Regions from separate parts of the Streptomyces sp. NPDC001137 genome, predicted to be linked through region 2. Evidence: riboswitches for the same ligand, from Rfam matches in the RefSeq annotation. Region 2 holds a riboswitch; each other region holds the start of a gene.

Evidence for each region. Region 2 has a riboswitch for cobalamin ahead of ABT254_RS25965 (ribonucleoside-diphosphate reductase subunit alpha). Riboswitches for the same ligand answer to the same signal wherever they lie in the genome.
Region 1: linked by a shared signal. The riboswitch ahead of ABT254_RS39630 (cobalamin biosynthesis protein) and the one ahead of ABT254_RS25965 (ribonucleoside-diphosphate reductase subunit alpha) in region 2 are both predicted to bind cobalamin.
Region 3: linked by a shared signal. The riboswitch ahead of nicT (Nickel transporter NicT) and the one ahead of ABT254_RS25965 (ribonucleoside-diphosphate reductase subunit alpha) in region 2 are both predicted to bind cobalamin.
Region 4: linked by a shared signal. The riboswitch ahead of ABT254_RS29555 (CbtB domain-containing protein) and the one ahead of ABT254_RS25965 (ribonucleoside-diphosphate reductase subunit alpha) in region 2 are both predicted to bind cobalamin.

What each region holds. Positions count from the first base shown of each region.
Region 1 is NZ_JBEPBA010000029.1:55,986-61,159, forward strand. Features, by position in the region: gene ABT254_RS39610 (class II aldolase/adducin family protein) at 1-652, opposite strand, end outside; gene ABT254_RS39615 (lysozyme) at 849-1,598, shown strand; gene ABT254_RS39620 (inorganic phosphate transporter) at 1,751-3,001, shown strand; gene ABT254_RS39625 (hypothetical protein) at 3,037-3,264, shown strand; cobalamin riboswitch at 3,411-3,552, shown strand; gene ABT254_RS39630 (cobalamin biosynthesis protein) at 3,653-4,735, shown strand; gene ABT254_RS39635 (cobyric acid synthase) at 4,732-5,174, shown strand, end outside.
Region 2 is NZ_JBEPBA010000013.1:194,588-199,761, reverse strand. Features, by position in the region: gene ABT254_RS25975 (nucleotidyltransferase family protein) at 1-85, opposite strand, end outside; gene ABT254_RS25970 (ribonucleotide-diphosphate reductase subunit beta) at 130-1,143, opposite strand; gene ABT254_RS25965 (ribonucleoside-diphosphate reductase subunit alpha) at 1,143-3,497, opposite strand; cobalamin riboswitch at 3,622-3,750, opposite strand; gene ABT254_RS25960 (GNAT family N-acetyltransferase) at 3,813-4,313, opposite strand; gene mctP (monocarboxylate uptake permease MctP) at 4,388-5,174, opposite strand, start outside.
Region 3 is NZ_JBEPBA010000011.1:195,859-201,032, forward strand. Features, by position in the region: gene thrS (threonine--tRNA ligase) at 1-1,031, shown strand, start outside; gene ABT254_RS23550 (nucleoside hydrolase) at 1,106-2,071, shown strand; gene nicT (Nickel transporter NicT) at 2,068-3,132, opposite strand; cobalamin riboswitch at 3,161-3,347, opposite strand; gene ABT254_RS23560 (ArsR/SmtB family transcription factor) at 3,428-3,787, shown strand; gene ABT254_RS23565 (LAETG motif-containing sortase-dependent surface protein) at 3,895-4,821, opposite strand; gene ABT254_RS23570 (DUF4142 domain-containing protein) at 5,074-5,174, opposite strand, start outside.
Region 4 is NZ_JBEPBA010000017.1:44,688-49,861, reverse strand. Features, by position in the region: gene ABT254_RS29565 (acyl-CoA dehydrogenase family protein) at 1-699, opposite strand, end outside; gene ABT254_RS29560 (CbtA family protein) at 839-1,594, opposite strand; gene ABT254_RS29555 (CbtB domain-containing protein) at 1,620-1,841, opposite strand; cobalamin riboswitch at 1,844-2,026, opposite strand; gene ABT254_RS29550 (histidine phosphatase family protein) at 2,127-2,699, shown strand; gene ABT254_RS29545 (four-helix bundle copper-binding protein) at 2,703-3,074, opposite strand; gene ABT254_RS29540 (DUF6479 family protein) at 3,184-3,555, shown strand; gene ABT254_RS29535 (hypothetical protein) at 3,971-4,339, shown strand; gene ABT254_RS29530 (chloride channel protein) at 4,610-5,174, opposite strand, start outside.

The sequences.
Region 1 (5,174 bases), on a different contig from region 2:
CCGGTACCGAGGAGGCCGTCAGCCACAGCCGGCACATCCATTCCAGTTGGGCGGTGCGGTCGTAGGCCTGGTCGAGGGTGGTGCCGTAGGCCATCGTGCCGTGGTTCTGCAGGAGGCAGGCGGTGCGGTCGGCGAGGGCGTGGAGCATGTTCTCGGCCAACTCGTCGCTGCCGTATGTCGCATAGGGGGCAACTCGGACGGGTCCACCGAGGGCGCCGGTCATGTAGTGGATCGCCGGGAGCTCGGGGACGAGTGTCGAGACGGCCGTCGCGTGCACGGCGTGGGTGTGGACCACGGCGCGGGCGTCGGTGGTCCGGTGGATCGCCAGGTGCATGGGGAGTTCGCTCGTCGGGACGAGCGTGCCGAGCACCTGGCGGCCCTCGAGGTCGACGCCGGTCACGTCCTCGGGCGTGAGCCGGTCGTAGGGCACGCCCGAGGGTGTGACCAGCACGGTGTCCCCGACGCGCACCGAGACGTTGCCCGAGGTGCCGACGACGAGCCCATCGGCGACCGTGCGGCGGGCGGTCGCGACGAGCGCCTCCCAGGCGTGCGCCACCTCGGCGCTCAGGCCCCTCCCCCACCGCTCCGGCACGCCCCGCACACCTTCTAGCGCATCCCGTTCGCCTCGCTGGTCCCGCCGCTGCTCAGCCATGCCGCGATCCTGCCAGGCACCTCCCCGGCCCGCTGCGGGGCGGAGGCACTTTAGGGCGGAAGCCACGCCTCCGAAAGACCCCTTATAGGGACATATCCTTCTCTCTCCATGCTTGGCCGGAGATCATCGGGCATTCGACGACCTTCCAGTAATCTCCCGTTGTTTTGTCGTGCACGTCGCCATTCCGGGGGGAAACATGGCTCGTGATCGCAAACCGCTGCGCCGCCGCACCCGCGTTCTCGCGGTCTCCGTGGCGGCGCTCACCGTCACAGGGGCGGCTCTCGCCGGGCTTCCGGCCTCGGCGGCGAGTCTGCCGAAGGGGCACGACGTCTCTTCGCACCAGAAGAACGTCAACTGGTCGAGCGCGAAGGCCAAGGGCGCAAGGTTCGTCTACGTCAAGGCGACCGAGTCCACGAACTACAGCAATCCGTACTTCGGCCAGCAGTACAACGGCGCCCGCAGCGCCGGCATCATCCGCGGCGCGTACCACTTCGCACTGCCGGACAAGTCGTCGGGCAGGGCGCAGGCGGCGTACTTCGTGAACCACGGCGGCAGGTGGAGTTCGGACGGCTGGACGCTGCCGCCCGCGCTCGACATCGAATACAACCCGTACAGCGCCAAGCACAGGTGCTACGGACTGAGCAAGGCGCGCATGGTCGGCTGGATCAAGTCGTTCAGCGGCGAGGTGAAGCGGCTCACCGGCCGCCATCCCGTGATCTACACGACCACCCACTGGTGGAACACCTGCACGGGCGGAAGCGGCGCGTTCGCCTCCGACCACGCGCTGTGGATAGCCCGTCACGGCTCCGGGGCCACGGGTTCTCTCCCGGCCGGCTGGTCGTTCTGGACCTTCTGGCAGTACGACAACGGCGGCGACCTGCCGGGTGACCAGAATCTCTTCAACGGGTCGCAGACCCAGCTGAGGAAGTTCGCCCGGGGCTACTGACCAAGGGGCGCCGAGAGACCGGGGGTCGCCGGGACGGGGCGGAGCGGCGACCCCCTCATTCAGACATCGTGCAGCCGCCCTCAGTTCATCTTCCGTTCACCCAGGTTGCCTACGGTCAACCGACCGTTGACTTCGAACGATTGCCTGGGTAAATGGAAAACTTCTCGCTGATCCTCGCGATTGTGGTCGTAACCGCACTCGCGTTTGATTTCACGAACGGTTTCCACGACACCGCCAACGCGATGGCCACCACCATCTCGACCGGTGCGCTCAAGCCCAAGGTCGCGGTGGCCATGTCCGCCGTGCTGAACCTTGCGGGTGCCTTCCTCTCCGTGGAGGTCGCCAACACGATCTCCAAGGGTCTCGTCGACGAGACCGGCATACGTCCCGAGGTCATCTTCGCGGCGCTGGTCGGCGCGATCCTCTGGAACCTGCTGACCTGGCTCGTCGGCCTTCCCTCCAGTTCCTCGCACGCCCTGATGGGCGGTCTGATCGGCGCCACCATCGCCTCGGCCGGCATGGGCGCGGTGCACGGCGACGTGCTCGTCACCAAGGTGCTCATCCCGGCGCTCGCCGCCCCGATCGTCGCGGGCCTGGCAGCCCTGCTCGCGACCCGGCTGTCGTACACCCTCGGCAAGAAGGCCGACGGCAAGGCCGCCGAAAAGGGCTACCGCGTCGGCCAGATCGCCTCCGCGGGCCTGGTCTCGCTGGCCCACGGCACCAACGACGCACAGAAGACGATGGGCATCATCACCCTCGCCCTGGTCGCCGGCGGCGCCGTCGCCCCCGACTCCGACCCGCCCACCTGGGTCATCCTCTCCGCGGGCCTCGCCATCGCGCTCGGCACCTGGCTCGGTGGCTGGCGCATCATCCGCACCATGGGCAAGGGACTGACCGAGCTCCAGCCGCAGCAGGGCTTCGCCGCCCAGACCAGCGCGGCCACGGTCATCCTGGCCTCCTCGCACCTCGGCTTCTCGCTCTCCACCACCCACTCGGTCTCCGGTTCGGTGATGGGTGCGGGCCTCGGCCGCAAGGGCGGCGTGGTCCGCTGGTCGACGGCGACCCGCATGCTCGTGGCCTGGTGCCTGACGCTGCCGGCCGCGGCCCTGGTCGGTGCGGGCGCGGAGTCCGTGACGGATCTCGGCGACTGGGGCACCGCCGTCGTCGCCGTCTTCCTGGTCGTCGCCAGCGCGGCCATCTGGAAGGTCTCCCGGCGCGAGGTCGTCGACGCGTCGAACGTCAACGCGACCGACGAACCCGCGGGCGTGGTGACCACGGCGATCGCCGCCGTGACCCCGCCCCCCACGGGCACGGTGACCGAGGGCCTGACGGCCACGATCCCCGCCCCGGCCCCCGTGGCCGCCGCCCCCGACCCGGCGACCCCGCCGGCCGCGGCCGTCTGAGCCCGCCCACCCGGCACTTAAGGAAGAGAAGCAGCATGAAGATCGACTGGGCAGCCCTGGGCTCCGTCTTCGGCGTCAGCCTCGCGGTCACGGTGGGCCTCGTGGCCCTGTTCACCCTCGGCATCATGGGCCTGTCGCGCCGCGAGCGGGCCGTGGCGCAGGGCAACTCGGCGTCCCTCGCGGTGGCCGGCGCGTACGTGGCCTTCGCGGGGGTCGCGGCGGCGGTGGCCTACGGGATCCATCTGGTGATCGCCAAGTCCTGAGGCGGCCGGACCGCCTCCCCACCGTCCCGCGGGGCGAGGAAGCACCCTTTCGTGCTTCCTCGCCCCGCGGGTTTTTCATGCGCGGGTCCGAGCGCCGGGTGTGGGCCTCAGCACACTCCCCCGCCGCAGGTCAACGGCAAGTTGACTGCCGTTCGGGGGCGTGGTGGACTGCCGAAGCCATATACGGCGGCGCGAGAGGAAGCCGGTGCGAGTCCGGCGCGGTCCCGCCACTGTCACCGGGGTAGTAAGCCCCGGGAGCCAGGAACTCTCACCGCCGGTCTCGTCGAACCAGGGCGTGGACACCCTGAGTGAGGACATGTCGCCATGCCAGCCTGCCGTTTGAGGTTCAGGACCAGGTCCCTGCTCGATCCCACGGCCGGCTGAGCCGATGCGTGCCGATCGCGTCTTCGCGTACGGCGCCGCCGCCGGCCTCCTCGGTGACCATCTGCTCGGCGATCCGCGCCGTGGGCATCCGGTCGCCGTGTTCGGGCGGGCCGCGGGTGCCGTGGAGCAGGTGTTGTGGCGGGACCATCGCGGGTGGGGCGCGCTGCACACCGCCGTGTGCGCCGGGAGCGCCATTGCGCTGGGTGCCCTCGCGCAGCGGTCCGTACGTCCGTCCCGTACCGCCTCCCTCGCTCTGACCGCGGCCGCCACGTGGGCCGTTGTCGGGGGGACCTCGCTCGCGCGCGAGGCCCGTGGCATCGGGCGGGCGCTGGAGGCCGGGGACGTCGAGGCCGCCCGGGCCAGGCTGCCGCATCTGTGCGGGCGGGATCCGCAGGCCCTGGACGCCGACGGGATCGCGCGGGCGGTGGTGGAGTCCGTCGCCGAGAACACCTCCGATGCCGTCGTGGGGGCGCTGGTGTGGGGGGCCGTGGGCGGAGTGCCCGGGCTGCTCGGGTTCCGGGCCGTGAACACGCTCGACGCCATGGTGGGGCACAAGTCGGCCAGGTACCGGCGGTACGGCTGGGCTTCGGCGCGGCTGGACGATGTGGCGGGGTGGCCGGGGGCCCGTCTGACCGCCGTGCTGGCCGCCGCTGCCGGGGGTGACGGCCGGGGGGCCGTACGCGCCTGGCGTTCTGACGCCGCGAAGCATCCGAGCCCCAATGCCGGGCCCGTGGAGGCTTCGTTCGCGGGGGCGCTGGGGGTGCGGCTCGGGGGGACCTTGTCGTATGGGGGGCGTGTTGAGCATCGGCCTGTGCTGAACGGGGAGGGGCGTGCCGTGGAAGTCGGCGACATCGAGCGTGCCGTGCGGTTGTCGCGGCGGGTCGGATGGCTGGCGTTGGGGGTCAGTGCGGCTGGGGCGGTGCTGCGGGGCCGGGTCGCACGGCGCCCGGCGGTGGGGGCTGTGCCCACCCGTTCCGCCCCAGCGGAACGACTGCCCACAGCGGATGCGGTGGGGGCTGTGCCCCGTTCCGCCCTGGCGGAACGACTGCCCACAGCGGTTGGGCGACAGCAGGGTGGTGTGTCATGAGCGGCGGGGGGCTTCTCGTTGCCGGTACCACCTCCGATGCCGGGAAGAGTGTCGTCACTGCCGGGATCTGTCGTTGGCTGGTGCGGCAGGGGGTCAAGGTGGCGCCCTTCAAGGCGCAGAACATGTCCCTCAATTCGTTCGTGACGCGTGAGGGTGCCGAGATCGGGCGGGCTCAGGCCATGCAGGCGCAGGCCTGCCGGGTCGAGCCGACCGCGCTGATGAACCCCGTGCTGCTCAAGCCCGGTGGCGAGCAGAGCAGCCAGGTCGTGCTGATGGGCAAGCCCGTCGGCGAGTTGAGTGCGCGCGGGTATCACGGGGGGCGGCAGCAGCAGCTTCTGGGGACCGTGCTCGACTGCCTGGCCGAGTTGCGGGGCACGTATGACGCCGTGATCTGTGAGGGGGCGGGTTCTCCCGCCGAGATCAACCTGCGGCGGACCGA
Region 2 (5,174 bases):
CCAGCACCTCGGTCAGGACGCTGTTGCGGGACAACACCGCGCGCAGGGAGTCGAGTTGGTCATCGAGAGGGAGACGGCTGATCACCCTCCTGGCTTACCACAGGCGGGGCCTGCCGCAGCCGGGAGCGGTCAGAAGTCCTCGTCCAGGTCGACCGTGCCCTCGACCGCCACCTGGTACGCCGAAGGGCGGCGTTCGAAGAAGTTGGTGAGTTCCTGGACGCCCTGCAACTCCATGAAGGAGAAGGGGTTTTCGGAGCCGTACACCGGGGCGAAGCCGAGGCGGGTGAGGCGCTGGTCGGCGACGCATTCCAGGTACTGGCGCATCGACTCGGTGTTCATGCCGGGCAGACCGTCCCCGCACAGGTCGCGCCCGAACTGCAGCTCGGCCTCGACGGCTTCCCGCAGCATGTCCGTCACCTGCTGCTCGAGCTGGTCGTCGAAGAGGTCCGGCTCCTCCTTGCGGACGGTGTCGACCACGTCGAACGCGAAGCTCATGTGCATCGTCTCGTCGCGGAAGACCCAGTTGGTGCCGGTGGCCAGACCGTGCAGCAGGCCCCGGCTGCGGAACCAGTAGACGTACGCGAAAGCACCGTAGAAGAACAGGCCCTCGATGCAGGCGGCGAAGCAGATCAGGTTGAGCAGGAAGCGGCGGCGGTCGGCCTTGGACTCCAGGCGGTCGAGGCTGTCCACCGAGTCCATCCACTTGAAGCAGAACTGGGCCTTCTCGCGGATGGAGGGGATGTTCTCGACGGCCGCGAAGGCGGCGGCGCGGTCCTCCGGGTCGGGCAGATAGGTGTCCAGGAGGGTCAGATAGAACTGGACGTGGACCGCCTCCTCGAACAGCTGGCGGCTCAGATAGAGCCGCGCCTCCGGGGAGTTGATGTGCTTGTACAGGGTCAGCACCAGGTTGTTCGCCACGATCGAGTCGCCCGTCGCGAAGAAGGCGACCAGGCGGCCGATCAGGTGCTGCTCGGCGGGCGTGAGCTTCGCGAGGTCGGCCACGTCCGAGTGGAGGTCGACCTCCTCCACGGTCCAGGTGTTCTTGATGGCGTCCCGGTAGCGCTCGTAGAAGTCCGGGTAGCGCATGGGGCGCAGGGTCAGCTCGAAGCCCGGGTCGAGGAGATTGGCGTTACGGGTGGTCATTACTGGCAGGCCTCGCAGGACTCGGGGTTTTCCAGGGAGCAGGCGACCGCTTCGGGGTCGGCTGCTTGCTGCACGGGGACGGTCGCCCGGGCGGCTCGGGCGATCCGCGTCGCCGGGCGGGAGCGCAGGTAGTACGTCGTCTTCAGGCCCTGCTTCCAGGCGTACGCGTACATCGAGGAGAGCTTGCCGATGGTCGGCGTCTCCAGGAACAGGTTCAGGGACTGGGACTGGTCCAGGAACGGGGTGCGGGCGGCGGCCATGTCGATGAGCCCGCGCTGCGGGATCTCCCACGCCGTGCGGTACAGGGCGCGTACGTCGGCCGGGATCCAGGCGAAGTCCTGCACCGAGCCGTTCGACTCGCGCAGCGCCTCACGGGTGCGGGCGTCCCAGACGCCGAGCTCCTTGAGGTCCTTCACCAGGTAGGAGTTGACCTGGAGGAACTCGCCGGAGAGGGTCTCGCGCTTGAAGAGGTTGGAGACCTGCGGCTCGATGCACTCGTACGCGCCCGCGATCGACGCGATGGTGGCGGTGGGGGCGATCGCGAGGAGGAGCGAGTTGCGCATGCCGACGGCGGCGATGCGTTCCCTGAGGGCCGCCCAGCGCTCCGGCCAGGTGAGTTCGGTGTCGTAGTGGTCGGGGTGCAGGACACCGCGGGCCGTGCGGGTCTTCTCCCAGGCGGGCAGTGGACCGCTCCGCTCGGCGAGGTCGGCGGAGGCCTCGTAGGCGGCGAGCATGATGCGCTCGGCGATCCGGGTGGACAGGGCCTTCGCCTCCGGTGAGTCGAAGGGCAGGCGCAGCTTGAAGAAGACGTCCTGGAGGCCCATCGCGCCCAGGCCCACGGGGCGCCAGCGGGCGTTCGAACGGCCCGCCTGCTCGGTGGGGTAGAAGTTGATGTCGACCACGCGGTCCAGGAAGGTCACGGCCGTGCGGACCGTCTCGTCCAGCCGTTCCCAGTCGATGTCCCCATCGGCCACGAACGCGCCGAGGTTGACCGAGCCCAGGTTGCAGACCGCCGTCTCGCCGTCGTTCGTGACCTCCAGGATCTCGGTGCAGAGGTTGGAGGAGTGGACGACATGGCCCGGCTCGGCGGTCTGGTTGGCGGTGCGGTTGGCGGCGTCCTTGAAGGTCATCCAGCCGTTGCCGGTCTGCGCGAGGGTGCGCATCATGCGGCCGTAGAGGTCACGGGCGGGGATGGTCTTCTTCGCGAGCCCCGCGTCCTCTGCCTTGCGGTAGGCGGCGTCGAACTCCTGGCCCCACAGGTCCACCAGCTCCGGCACGTCCGCCGGGGAGAACAGGGACCACTGCTCGTCGGCGTTCACGCGGCGCATGAACTCGTCCGGGACCCAGTGCGCGAGGTTCAGGTTGTGCGTACGGCGGGCGTCCTCACCGGTGTTGTCGCGCAGCTCCAGGAACTCCTCGATGTCGGAGTGCCAGGTCTCCAGGTAGACGGCGGCCGCGCCCTTGCGCCGGCCGCCCTGGTTCACGGCGGCGACCGAGGCGTCGAGGGTCTTCAGGAACGGGACGATGCCGTTGGAGTGGCCGTTGGTGCCGCGGATCAGGGAGCCGCGGGCGCGGATGCGGCTGTACGACAGGCCGATGCCGCCGGCGTGCTTCGAGAGGCGGGCGACCTGGTGGTAGCGGTCGTAGATGGAGTCCAGCTCGTCCAGCGGGGAGTCGAGGAGGTAGCAGGACGACATCTGGGGGTGCCGGGTGCCGGAGTTGAAGAGGGTGGGGGAGGACGGGAGGTAGTCGAGGCGGCTCATGAGCCGGTAGAGGGCCGCGACTTCCTCGAGTGCGCGTGTGGTGTCGTCCTCGGCCAGTCCGCTCGCCACCCTCAGCATGAAGTGCTGGGGCGTCTCGACGACCTTTCGGGTGATGGGATGCCGGAGCAGATAGCGGCTGTGCAGGGTGCGCAGGCCGAAGTAGCCGAAACGGTCATCGGCCTGAGGGTCGATGAGCGCGTCGAGGCGGTCGGCGTGGACCCGTACGAACTCCGCCGTGCGATCGGCGATGAGGCCCTCGCGGTGCCCGACGGCGACGGACTCGGTGAAGGACCTGACGCCCTGGGAGGCGGCCTCGGCGGCGATGCCGATCGTCAGCAGCCGGGCGGCCAGCTGCGAGTAGGCGGGGTCCTCGGAGATGAGGCCGGCGGCCGCCTCCGTGGCCAGTTCGCGCAGCTCCGTCTCGTCCGCGCGGGCGGACCGGCCGCGCAGCGCGGCGGCGGCGACCCGGCCGGGGTCGGCGTCGGGGAGGTCGGCGGTCAGCTCGGTCAGGGTCCGCAGCAGCGCGGCCCCCAGGCCGTCGTCGGCCACGGCGGCGCTGGCTGAAACCGGGTCTGCTGGCGCGATGGTCACGTGAGGCTCTCCCTCGCTCGGCACGGGGGCCTTGCGGAGGGCAGGGGGCAGTCACGAGCGCGCACGGCGTCGCGTCCACCGGCCCACTCCACGAGGCCCGGACGTCGAAGCACCCGGGCCACGGCGGCCGGGCGCACTGTCGGCAGGTCCTCGGACTGACGCCCATATGTGTGCGAACACGTATGGGTACACCGTTGCGGGACAGTTCCGGATTCGCACCGGATTCCCCTGCGGCGACAGCGAGCATGAGCATACATCTTGTGCCGGGTGTGGGTAGCACCCCCATATGTTGTGTCGCGGCGACTTCGGAGCGTGTCAGAGCGTCAACTCATAGGCGAGGAGGGTGAAGTCCTGACCCGGGATGGGCTTCCAGTCGCGCTCGGGGGCGCGGACGAAGCCGGCGCGTTCGTAGATGCGATGGGCGGCGTGCATGACCGGCTGGGTGCACAGGACGATGCCGGTGCGCTCCGCGGCTCTTGCCCGGTCGATGCAGGCGCGTACGAGGGCTTCTCCGGCGCCTCGGCCACGGGCTGCCCGGTCGACGGCGAGCATGCGTATCTCGGCCTCTCCCGGGCCGGCCAGATCCGCCATGGGGCCGGTGGACGGGACGTAGGTGACGCCGCCGACCGGCCGGCCGCCCAGGTCGGCCGCCAGCACCTCGGCCGCCGCCGCCCGCTTGGCGACGTCCCTCAACTCGGCGAGATACCAGTCGCTTTCGCCGAAGGTGAGCAGACCGTCCTGGAGATAGGCCTGGGCGGTGATCTCGCCGAGGACCTCGTACTCGCCGGGTTCCGCCTGTCTGATCACGATGTCCATGGTCCCGAGTGTGCCGGACGGGTACGACAACGGGCCGCCGGATTTCTCCGACGGCCCGCCGATCGCCGTAACCGCTAGTGGGACGCGCCCGCAGTCGCCGGGGGCAGCTCCACCTGGACGCCCGGGTCGCCCGCGTCCGCCGTGTAGTCCCCCGGCTTCGTCTCGTCGACGCCCTCGGGGGCCTTCAGGGCCTTCAGGACGAAGGTGAGCACCACCGCGACCACCGCGTTCAGGACGAACGCCGTCAGGCCGATGTAGCCCATCTCGCCGAGGCCCGGGATGTTCGCGTTGGAGCCGCCGAAGTGCTTCTGGCCCGGGTTGGTCGGGGAGGCGACACCGTAGGCGGCCAGCGTGCCGTAGACCATGCCGACCGCCCAGCCCGCGAGCAGCGCCCAGCGGTGGAACCAGCGCGTGAACAGGCCGCCGACCAGGGCCGGGAAGGTCTGCAGGATCCAGATGCCGCCCAGCAGCTGGAAGTTGATCGCGACCGTCTTGTCCATCGTCAGGACGAAGACCAGGGCACCCACCTTCACCAGCAGCGAGACGATCTTGGAGACCTTGGTCTCCTGCTCCGCCGTCGCGTCGGGCTTGATGAAGTCCTTGTAGATGTTGCGGGTGAAGAGGTTCGCGGCCGCGATGGACATGATCGCCGCGGGGACGAGCGCGCCGATGCCGATCGCGGCGAACGCCACGCCCGCGAACCAGCTCGGGAACATGTTCTCGAACAGCTGCGGAATGGCCAGCTGACCGTTGGTGACCTTGACCCCGGCCGCGATCGCCATGAAACCGAGCAGCGCGAGCAGGCCCAGCATCAGCGAGTACAGCGGAAGGATGGTGGTGTTGCGGCGGATCACGTCACGG
Region 3 (5,174 bases), on a different contig from region 2:
TGTACGAGATCTCGGGGCACTGGTCGCACTACAGCGACGACATGTTCCCGCCGATGGACCTGGGCGGCGAACAGGTCGTCATGCGGCCCAGCCTCTGCCCCCATCACGCCCTCATCTACCGGTCCCGGTCGCACAGCTACCGCGAACTGCCGCTCCGTATCGCCGAGTTGGGCGGCATGTACCGCTCCGAGCTGTCCGGGGTGCTCGGCGGCCTGACCCGGGTACGGTCCATCCAGCTCAACGACGCCCATATCTTCTGCACCCTGGAACAGGCCGTGGACGAGGCCCGTGACGCGCTGGAGCTGATCGGCCGCGCCTACGCCGACCTCGGCATCCGCGCGGCCCGCTACCGGCTGTCCCTGCCGGGGGAGGGCGGCAAGTACGTCGCCGACCCGGAGCTGTGGAAACGGGCCACCGGGCTGCTGGAGGAGGTGCTGGCGGGCGCCGGTGTGGCGTACGAGGCGGCTCAGGGCGAGGCCGCCTTCTACGGGCCCAAGATCGACGTCCAGGTCGTCGACTCCGCCGGCCGCGAGGCCACCCTCTCCACCGTCCAGATCGACTTCCACCAGCCCGAACGCTTCGATCTGCACTACATCGGCGCCGACGGCGCCAAACACCGGCCGGTGATGGTCCACCGCAGCATCATCGGCAGCGTGGAGCGGGCGGTGGCGCAGATGATCGAGGAGCACGGCGGGGCCTTCCCGGCCTGGGTCGCGCCCGTCCAGCTCGTGGTGCTGCCGGTGTCGCAGGCTCAGGAGGAGCAGGCCCACGACCTCGTACGGCGGGCCCTGGCACGCGGGCTGCGCGCCGAGGTGGCCGCTCCCGAGCAGGGCAGCCTCGGTGCCCGCATCCGGGCCGCGCGCCTGGTGCCGTACCAGGCGGTGATCGGCGAACGGGAGGCCGGGGGCGACCTGGCGGCCCTGCGGCTGCGGGACGGACGGCGGCCGGGGGCCGTACCGGTGGAACGGCTGCTGGAGGGGATCGGGGAGTGCGTCCGGACCCGTGGCGCCGAACTGTGGGCGGCTGCGTAAGGTCACTGTCGTAGCGCCCGGCGCGCAGCCCGTGTCGTAGCGACCCGTGTCGTCGTAGTGAGAGGAGCCCGGCCGTGACCGGTCAGCCCATCCCGGTGATCATCGACTGCGACACGGGTGTCGACGACGCCCTGGCCCTGCTCTTCGCCGTCCGCCACCCGGGGATCGACCTGCGCGCGGTCACCTGCGTCGCCGGGAACACGGACGTGGACGGTGTCGTCCGCAACACCCTCACCGTGCTGGAACAGGCCGGCGCCCCCGACATCCCCGTCGGCCGCGGAGCCGAGCGCCCGCTGATCGAGCCGGCGCGCTCGGCGCGGCATGTGCACGGCTCCGACGGCATGGGCGACCTCGGCCTGCCCGCGCCCACCCGCACCCCCGCCGACGTGGACGCGGTGACCCTGCTGCGCCGGGAGATCCTCGCCTCGCCGCGCCCGGTCACCCTCGTCCCCACCGCGCCCCTGACCAATATCGCCCTGCTGCTGCGCACCCACCCCGAAGTCACCCGCAACATCGAGCGGATCGTGTTCATGGGGGGCGCGGCGGCCACCGGGAACGCCACGGCGGTCGCCGAGTTCAACGTCTGGCACGATCCGGAGGCGGCCGCCGTCCTGCTCACCGCCGGGGTACCGATCACGATGTACGGCCTGGACGTGTTCACGCAGGTCGTCGTCCCCGGCGCCGATGTGCACCGGTTGCGCGCGAGCACCGATCCCGGCACCCGGTTGGCCGGCGAGCTCCTCGCCCACCGGCCGGCCCACCCGGGCGAGGCCCCCGAGGCGGAGGAGGCCGGCGGCCTCGGGGACGCGGGCGCGGTCTGCACGGTCGTCGACCCCGCGGGCATCACCACCCGCCTGCTCCCCGTCGAGGTCTCCCTCGCCCCCGGCCCGACCCGCGGCCAGACGATAGTGGACCGCCGCCCCCGCCCCGGAGAGTCCGAGATCCACGAGGGAGCCCGTCGACAGCCGCTGGTGGACGTGGCGTTGGAGGTCGACGTGGACCGTTTCGTGAAGCTGTATTTGGAGACAGTGGAGCGTTAGCGCTCCGCTGGGGGCGCGGTCGGCGCCGCCCACCGCTGCTCCACCCGCGCCGCCTTCCAGTACCCCACCGCCGCCACCCACACCACCACGAACAGGCCGACGATGATGTAGCCGACGTTGGCCAGGTCGAGGCCGAAGAGTTCCATCGTGGCGATGAAGAAGGCGACGGCGATGGACAGCCCGGTGATGGTGAGGTTGTAGAACACCTTGCGCACCGGGTTCGAGGAGGCCCACTGGTAGGCGAAGTTCATGAACGTGCCGTCGAGCGTGTCGAACAGGCTCATGCCGGCCGCGAAGAGCAGCGGAAGGCACAGGATCGCGTACCAGGGCAGCCCGGCCGCCGCGCCGGAGCCCGCCATCACCATCAGCGTGACCTCGGTCGCCGTGTCGAAGCCCAGGCCGAAGAGGAAGCCGAGCGGGAACATCTGGCCGGGGCGGGAGATGGACCTGGTCAGGCGGCCGAGGATCCGGTTCATGAAGCCGCGGGAGTCGAGGTGCTGTTCGAGCTCCTTCTCGTCGTACGTCCCCGCCCGCATCGCCCGGAAGACGCGCAGGATGCCCACGAGGGCGACCAGGTTCAGCGCGGCGACGAGATAGAGGAACGTCGCCGAGATCGTCGTACCCATGAAGCCGAGCACCTGGTGGGTGCGGGAGTGCTCGTTCATGACCTTGTCGGCGAGCTGGGTGCCGCCCGCGATCATCGCCGCCAGCACCACGACCACGCTGGAGTGCCCGAGCGCGAACCAGAACCCCACCGACACCGGCCGCTTGCCGTCGGCCATCAGCTTGCGGGTGGTGTTGTCGATGGCGGCGATGTGGTCGGCGTCGAAGGCGTGCCGCATGCCGAGCGTGTACGCGGTGATGCCGAGGCCGAGCCCGAAGGCCTTGTTGCCGACCTCGTAGTGCCCGGGGACGACCAGGAGGAAGAGGATGCCGAACGCGACGACGTGCAGGGCGGCGATCACCGCCATCAGGCCGACCGTCTTCACGGTGTCCTCGCGCCGCCAGCGGAAGGAGACGGGCGCCTCGGATTCGGGCAGGGACGTCCCGGGCAGGGTCATGCGGTCACGCTCCAGCACCTCGTGGATCACCTCGTGAGATGCCGTGGCCGGTCTCCTGGCTTACGGGTCGTACGTCCGCCGCCCGCCTTCCCAGCCGCCTTGGCGGCCAGTGGCTGTCCCTCGCGGGACGTGGGCGACGAACTCCCCGATCACAGTGGCGAGGGCCGCGTCGGCATGGCACCGACTTCCCGAACACCACGGCCCGCCCACCGTAGGGGCGTTGGGCTTCCCCTGCATAGCTGCATACCTGCGCAGGTATGGAAGATCACATGGAGGCGCCTGCGAGGATGGCCGTATGCATCTCGTCCCGGCCGACCGCGCAGACCGCCGCACGATCGACGGCCACCGGGTGTGCGAGGCCATCGAGGCCATCGGCGACGCCGAGCACGTCCGGACCTGGGCCGACCGCTTCTCCCTGCTCGCCGATCCCAAGCGGCTCGCCCTGCTGCTCGCCCTGCACCGCACCGGCCCGCTGGCCGTGTCCGACCTGGCGATCGCGACCGGCATGAACGACCCCGCCGTCTCACAGGCGCTGCGGCTGCTCAGGGCGGCCGGGGTCGTGGCGGGCGAGAAGGAAGGGCGCGTGGTGCGCTACCAGGTCGTCGACGACGACGTACGACTGCTGCTCAGGCACTGTGCCGCGGACGGGAGTTGACCGGTCCGCGGATCCGGCGGCACGAACGCCCCGGAGCGGGGGTCTCCGGGGCGTTCGTATCGGGAGTGGCTATCGGGATGTCCGCCGGCCGGTCGGGCGGGGGCGGATCACCGGTGGGCCGTGCGGCGGCGCCTGGTCACGACGACGATCGCCCCGCCGGCGGCCAGGAGCGCCGTGGCGCCGCCGACGATGAGACCGGAGTCGCTGCCGCCGCCGGTCTCCGCGAGGCCACCGCCGCCGCTCGTGGTGGCCGCGGGAGCGGTGGTCGACGCGGAGGCGACCGGGGTGTCGGGCCCGCTCGGCGTCGACTCGGAGGCGCTCGGAGTCGGGGTGGGGCTCTCCTCGGCCGGCGTGGAGGGCTGCCCGGCCGGCGGGGTCGAGGCGGGCGGGGTGGACGGCGGCTGCGACTCGGTGCTCGTGCAGTCCTTCGTGCCGCCGTTCCAGGAGGCGATGAGCTTGTCCTTGATGACCGGGTGGTCGGGGCCCTTGGGCAGATCGCCGTGTTCGAAGCCGTCCTTCGCGTCCAGCTTGCCGTCGAACTTCACGGCGCCCCGGTAGAGGTCGATCTGCGCGAAGCAGCCCGCGTCGGGCACCGCGATGTCGAGGGAGTCGGTCTGGCCCTGCTTGACCGTCACCGAGTCGAAGTCGACGAAGACCTGCTCGCCGGAGGTGGCGAAGGACGGGCCGTGGGCCAGGTAGGAGGCCAGGGAGGCCGTGCAGGTCGTGGCGTCGCCCGCGGTTCGGACCTTGATGTGGACCTTGCCGTCGTCGGTGGGCTTCAGGGTCTGGTCGTCGACCTTGACCGAGTCGTAGAAGTTGCTGCCGTCCAGCGAGAACTGGCAGCGGTCCGTCTCCGTCTTGGTGCCGGCGCCGGTGCCGGGCCGGTAGCCGTCGGCATGCTTCCAGCCGTCACCGCCGGGCGTGCCGGTGGCCCAGGCCCCCGAGGCCGCGGCGACGGTGGCGGCGCACAGGGCGAGCGAGGCGGCGCCCGTCCCCAGGAGGCGGCGCGCGGTGACACGTCTGGCTATGGACATGCAGATCCCCATCTTGGCGTGTGCAGATCCCGGCGCGGCGGCGCAGGGCAGCACGCCGCGCCCGGCCGCACCGGGGGTGAATGGTCTGAGGAACACCGGGCCCATTGGTCACATGAGCCCCAGTGCGATCACATCGTGGATCTGTTGGCGGAACGCTGTCAACCTGCGGTAACCGACGAGTAGTTCAACCGTCCATTACAATTTCGCCACAGACGGAAGAGGCGGCTCCACTATCACCAAGCCGCCCGGATCTCACCTCACGGTCGGGCTCGGAGCTGCGTTCTGGCCGGTCGCGGACTCACCCGGCAGGAGCGGCGGCTGGGTGGTGCTGTCCACCGGCGGGGTGAGGACGA
Region 4 (5,174 bases), on a different contig from region 2:
CAGCCGCCAGCCCTGGTTCTCGGCGCCGACGCGGCGGGAGACGGGGACGCGGATGTTCTCGTAGTAGCTGGCCGTGGTGTCGTGCGAGGCAAGGGTGTTGATGAGGGTGCAGGAGTAGCCGGGGTCGGTGGTGGGGACGAGGAGCATGGTGATGCCCTTGTGGGGCGGTGCCTCGGGGTCGGTGCGGGTGGCCAGCCACACCCAGTCCGCGGTGTCGCCGTTGGTGGTCCAGATCTTCTGGCCGTTGACGACGTACTCGTCGCCGTCCCGTACGGCGCGCGTCTTCAGGGACGCGAGATCGGTGCCCGCGTCGGGCTCGCTGTAGCCGATCGCGAAGTCGATCTCGCCGGCGAGGATCTTGGGCAGGAAGTACGCCTTCTGCTCCTCCGTGCCGAACTGCATGATCGTCGGCCCGACGGTGTTCAGCGCCATCAGCGGCAGTGGTACGCCGGCCTGGGCGGCCTCGTCGAAGAAGATGAACTGCTCCATCGCGGTCAGCCCGCGCCCGCCGTACTCCTTCGGCCAGCCCACGCCGAGCCAGCCGTCGGTGCCCAGGCGTCGGATGGTCTCGCGGTAGAAGCGTTTCTGGGCGGCCGGGTCGCCGTGCCGTGCGTAGGCGTTGTCCGGCACCAACTCGGCGAAGTACGAGCGCAGTTCGGTGCGCAGCCGCTGCTGCTCGGGCGTGTATTCGAGGTGCACGGCGCCTCCAGGCTTCCCAGGCCGGTCCTGACGGCGCACACCGTAGAACGTGTTCCAGAAATTGGGAATGGCGAGGGACAGGGAAAGGGCCCCCGGTCGTCGACCGGGGGCCCTTTGCCAAGTGAACCGGTGGAACGGGTCAATGGGCGACGGGAGTTGCCTTGGAAGCGCCGTTCGCCCGCGCCGGCTTCGGCGCGAGCACCCGCTCCGCCAGCACCCCGAAGACCAGCCCGAAGGAGGTCCACAAGGTCAACTGGACGGCCAGGGCCGCCAGTCGGAACTGCCAGAGCAGGGTGGCGGAGAAGTCCTTGGGGACCTCGTTGAAGGACGGCAGGAACGCGTACGCGAGCCCGATGGCGAGGACGAGGAACGCGCCCGCGGCGAGCGTGGCGTTCCAGTTGCCCAGGCGGGGCGCCAGGCGCTTGCCCAGGATGACGGCGGCCACGGCCAGCAGCACGCTGAGCACCACCATCAGGAAGTACAGCGTGGTGCGTTTGCCGATGGTGTCGGGGTCTCCGACGGACGGGGGGTTGGCCGGGTACTTCAGGAACGGCACGACGTACACGGTGATCAGGCCGGCGGCCGCCAGGAGCAGCGCGCTCGCGCGCGGCCCGAAGCGGCCGATGCGGCCGAGCGCGAAGCAGTACGCGAGGGCGGCGATGCCGCCGAACGCGACGCCGTAGACCAGGACACCGGTGGACAGGCCCGCGGTGGACTGCATCGTGCGGCTGACGGCTTCGACGCCGTGCTCGTGGGAGTGCGCCTCCTCGTAGGCGATGGCCGCATCCACGCGCGGTTCACCGAGGAAGTAGGCGACGACCAGGGCGAGCAGGCCCGCGGCGAGCCCCGCGAGCATGCCACGCACCAGGAGGTTGCGGACGGTTGCCGAGTTCATGAGCGGCTGTGCTTTCTCGCCGCCCTCAGTGGCAGGGGAAGCCGAGCAGGTGGCGGGCGTCGTGCACCCACTCGTGCACGTCGGATCCGTTCATCACGGAAGTGGCGCCCTGCTCGGCGCCGACGAAGTAGAGCAGAACCAGCATCAGGATGCCGAAGAAGACCGCCCAGGGGACGATCGCGCCGATCGGCAGCTTTGCCGGTACGGCGGTGGGGGTGGTGGTCGGCTGAGCGACAGACTGCGCCATGGCAGGCCCTCCTGGGGAACTCGCGTCCCGTCTCGGTGGTGCACGCGACGACGGGGCGGGTCTGACTCACCCGGTGCGCACCCAGGGTGCGTACCGGACTTACAGTGGCGCGACCGTGCCGGACTTCCACCGGCTTCCGCTGTGCCGTCGTCAATATCCACGAGAAGGTACCGCGAAGCAGAGGTGGGGCCAAGGGCGCACGGGGCGGCCGTGAGCGCCCCTGGTGAGCCGTTTTTCTCGTCAGGGCCAGGGATTTGAAGGGATGTCGAGGGCGGGGATGGACGTATGACGAGCCGAGTGATCTTGGTCTCACCTGCGATCACGGCGGCCCTCAGGGAGGCCCGCTTCGACGACGGCTGCCCGCTGGACGCCTCCGGGCTGCGGCAGGCACGGGCGGCCGCCGGCACGCTCCCGGCGGCGGAACGGGTCTGGGTCTCCCCCACCGTGCGCTGCCGCGAGACCGCGGGCGCCCTCGGCCTCGACGCCGTGGACGCGCCGGAGTTGGCGGCCCTGGATGCGGGCCGCTGGCGCGGTGCGACGCTGGCGGAGGTGAGCGAGCGCGAGCCGGAGGCGCTGGCCCGCTGGCTGTCGGACCCCGCGGCGGCGCCGCACGGCGGGGAGTCGGTGACGGCGCTGTGCGACCGGGTGGCGGGCTGGCTGGAGGCGGTCGCGCGGACACCGGGCCGGACGATCGCCGTTGTCGAACCCGAGGCCGTACGGGCCGCGGTGGTCCGGGCGCTCGGGGCGCCGGAGTCGGCGTTCTGGCGCGCGGACGTCCCGCCGCTGACGGCCGTCGGGCTCAGCGGCAGGGCGGGGCGCTGGAACGTGCGGCTCGGGCAGCCGGTCGGTGCGCCGTGAGCGTCAGTTCAGGGTGGCGAGGAATTCCGTGCACGCCTCGGCGCACTGCCGGCAGGCCTTCGCGCCGTCCTCGGCGCCCGGAAACCGGTCGAAGGCGTGCGCACCCTCCAGGCACACGGTGCGGCACCACTCCACCTGGATGCGGATGGCGGCCTCGTCCAGGCTGTTCTGCTCGGACAGCACACGGCAGGTCGCGTCGCACACCTCCGCGCACATGATGCCCTTGCGTCGTACGAGTTCCTGCTCCTCCGTGCCGTCCGGGTCCACGAGGCTCGCGCGCAGCGCACACGCGCGTGCGCACTCGGTGCACGCCTGCGCGCAGGCGAAGCGGTCCTCCAGGAACCGGAAGAGCTCCTGCTGGGTCGTCGAAGTCACACCTGGCGGGTTGCCGTCACCGACCCCCTCAAACACCGGTGACCGCGATCCCGTCGACTCGGGCCGGCCGGGCCGGTTCGCACCGGGTCCCATGGGTACCCGCGTGCCCATGAGCACCTCATGGATGGACATGGACATCGCCGCAGGCCGCGGCGCCCTGGGAATCGGCCTGGTCGTCGTGGGGGTGGCGGTCGTGGCCCTGCTGATCGGTGCCTTCTGGCTGGGCGCCCGCATCCGTCGCCGTGAACCCGCTCCGCCGCGCCCGGAGGATCAGCCGCAACTGCCGGACGACGGCCCGGTCCGCGAGGTACAGGAGAACCGTGAGCCCGCCGAGATACCCCGCAGCGAGCAGCGGCTGACCCCGCACGAGCTGCCCGGTCACGGCAATACGCCGAGCAGGACGAGTGGGTCGCAGCAGCGCAAGCGCTGGAGCGAGGGCAACAGCGGGGCGTTCGGGAGCGGCGGGCCGGGCAGCCGCTGACGCCGGGAGGACGTGAGAGTCAAGACCCACCCGCCCGCGGCACCCTGCCGCTGCCCGACTACGACGCCCTGCCGAGCGGCGGGCTCGGGAGCCGCGCAGGGTCCTGACCGCCGAGGAGGTCCAGGGCGCCCCTCACGTACCAGCACGCGGGCGGCGACCGGCTCCCGATCACACCGCGCTGCTGTTCGTCCGGCCTGGAACATGTGCACACGAGCGCGGAGCCGACATCGGGCGCCCCGAGCTCGCTGCGCCCCGAGCAGCACGGCCGCCACATCGGCCTACCGGTGTCACCCGCGACCTCCGCGCCACCCCTTCAGCCCACCACCGCACGGCACCCCCGACCGGATCACGGCAGCGTGGCCGAAGAGGCCGCAGGCCTCTCGCTGAATTCCTGCACAGACGAGGACTCGTCGCCATGATCTGTCGTCGCCACGTCGGCCGCGGGGCCGGAGCCGTCGTTCTCCTGCTCGCCGCAGCGGGCTGCTCGGACTCCGCCATGGGTCAGCTCGTCTACACGACACCCGCCAAGCGGAAGGTGGCGATCCAGAGCCCGGCAGTCGAGGCATGCCATCGTCTGCCGGGCGGCGCCTACAGCGTGGACAACTACACGCTCTACGACATCCGGCTCTACACCAACGCCGACTGCGTGCTGACACCAGCCGGTCAGGACCAGCGCGGTCAGATCGGCGGAGAGAGCTTCTACCTCGCGACACAGGCGTCTGTCGCCTTCACACCCGGCCAGTCCCCGTGGCTGAGCTACTACGTCATCCCCGGAACCAGCTGAGTCCACGGCCGGCACATCAGGAACATGATGTCGAGGATCCGGACGAGGCTGCGGTACCCCATGCGGGTCATCGAGTCGCGGGCACCTCCCGACGGCCCATGGTGTTTCGCGTCGGCCCGAGGGGGCGCGGCGGCTGCGACCCGGCGGCTCTGCTGACGGGCTGCGGGGCTCGGACGGCGCGTTCAGCCTCTGCACGCTCGTATACGTCGACGCCCTCGCGCGAGCCGGGCCGGCTCCGGCGATGTCCCGCAGGCATTCACCCAGCCTCGCTCACGATGGCTGCGACACGCCCGGACGAGGCGCTCGACCGGCCGGCGGCGCGCCGAACGCGGGGATGCTCGGCCCCTGCGGAAGCAGCTGAACCACGACGAAGGACACCACGGCGGCCAGCACCACCAGCGCCACCGTGTCCACGTTGCCCAGCAGGAGCACGACCAGGACCACGCTGCTCACGGGCACCCGCAGGGCCGCGGTCACCGACGCCGCCATCCCGACCGCCATCGCCGGCACCAGCCCCAGACCGGGCAGCGGCGCCAGCAGGACACCGGCTGCCCCGCCCAGGAACAGGGCGGGAAAGACGGGGCCACCGCGCAGGCTGCCCAGACAGAAGGTGTACGCGAGGGCCTTGAACACCAGCACCGCCACGAGGGCACCCACCGACCAGGCGTGCGGGTGCTGCGCCAGGCCGGCCAGGGCGGCCTCCCCCGACATGGCGGCGTCGGCCGGCGAACGGCCGGTGGCGACCGCGTAGAGGGTGATGGAGGCCGCCGCCCCCAGCGCGCACAGAATGGTGTTCCGCACCGTCCGGGTCGTCACGAAGCCGGCCACGAACCTG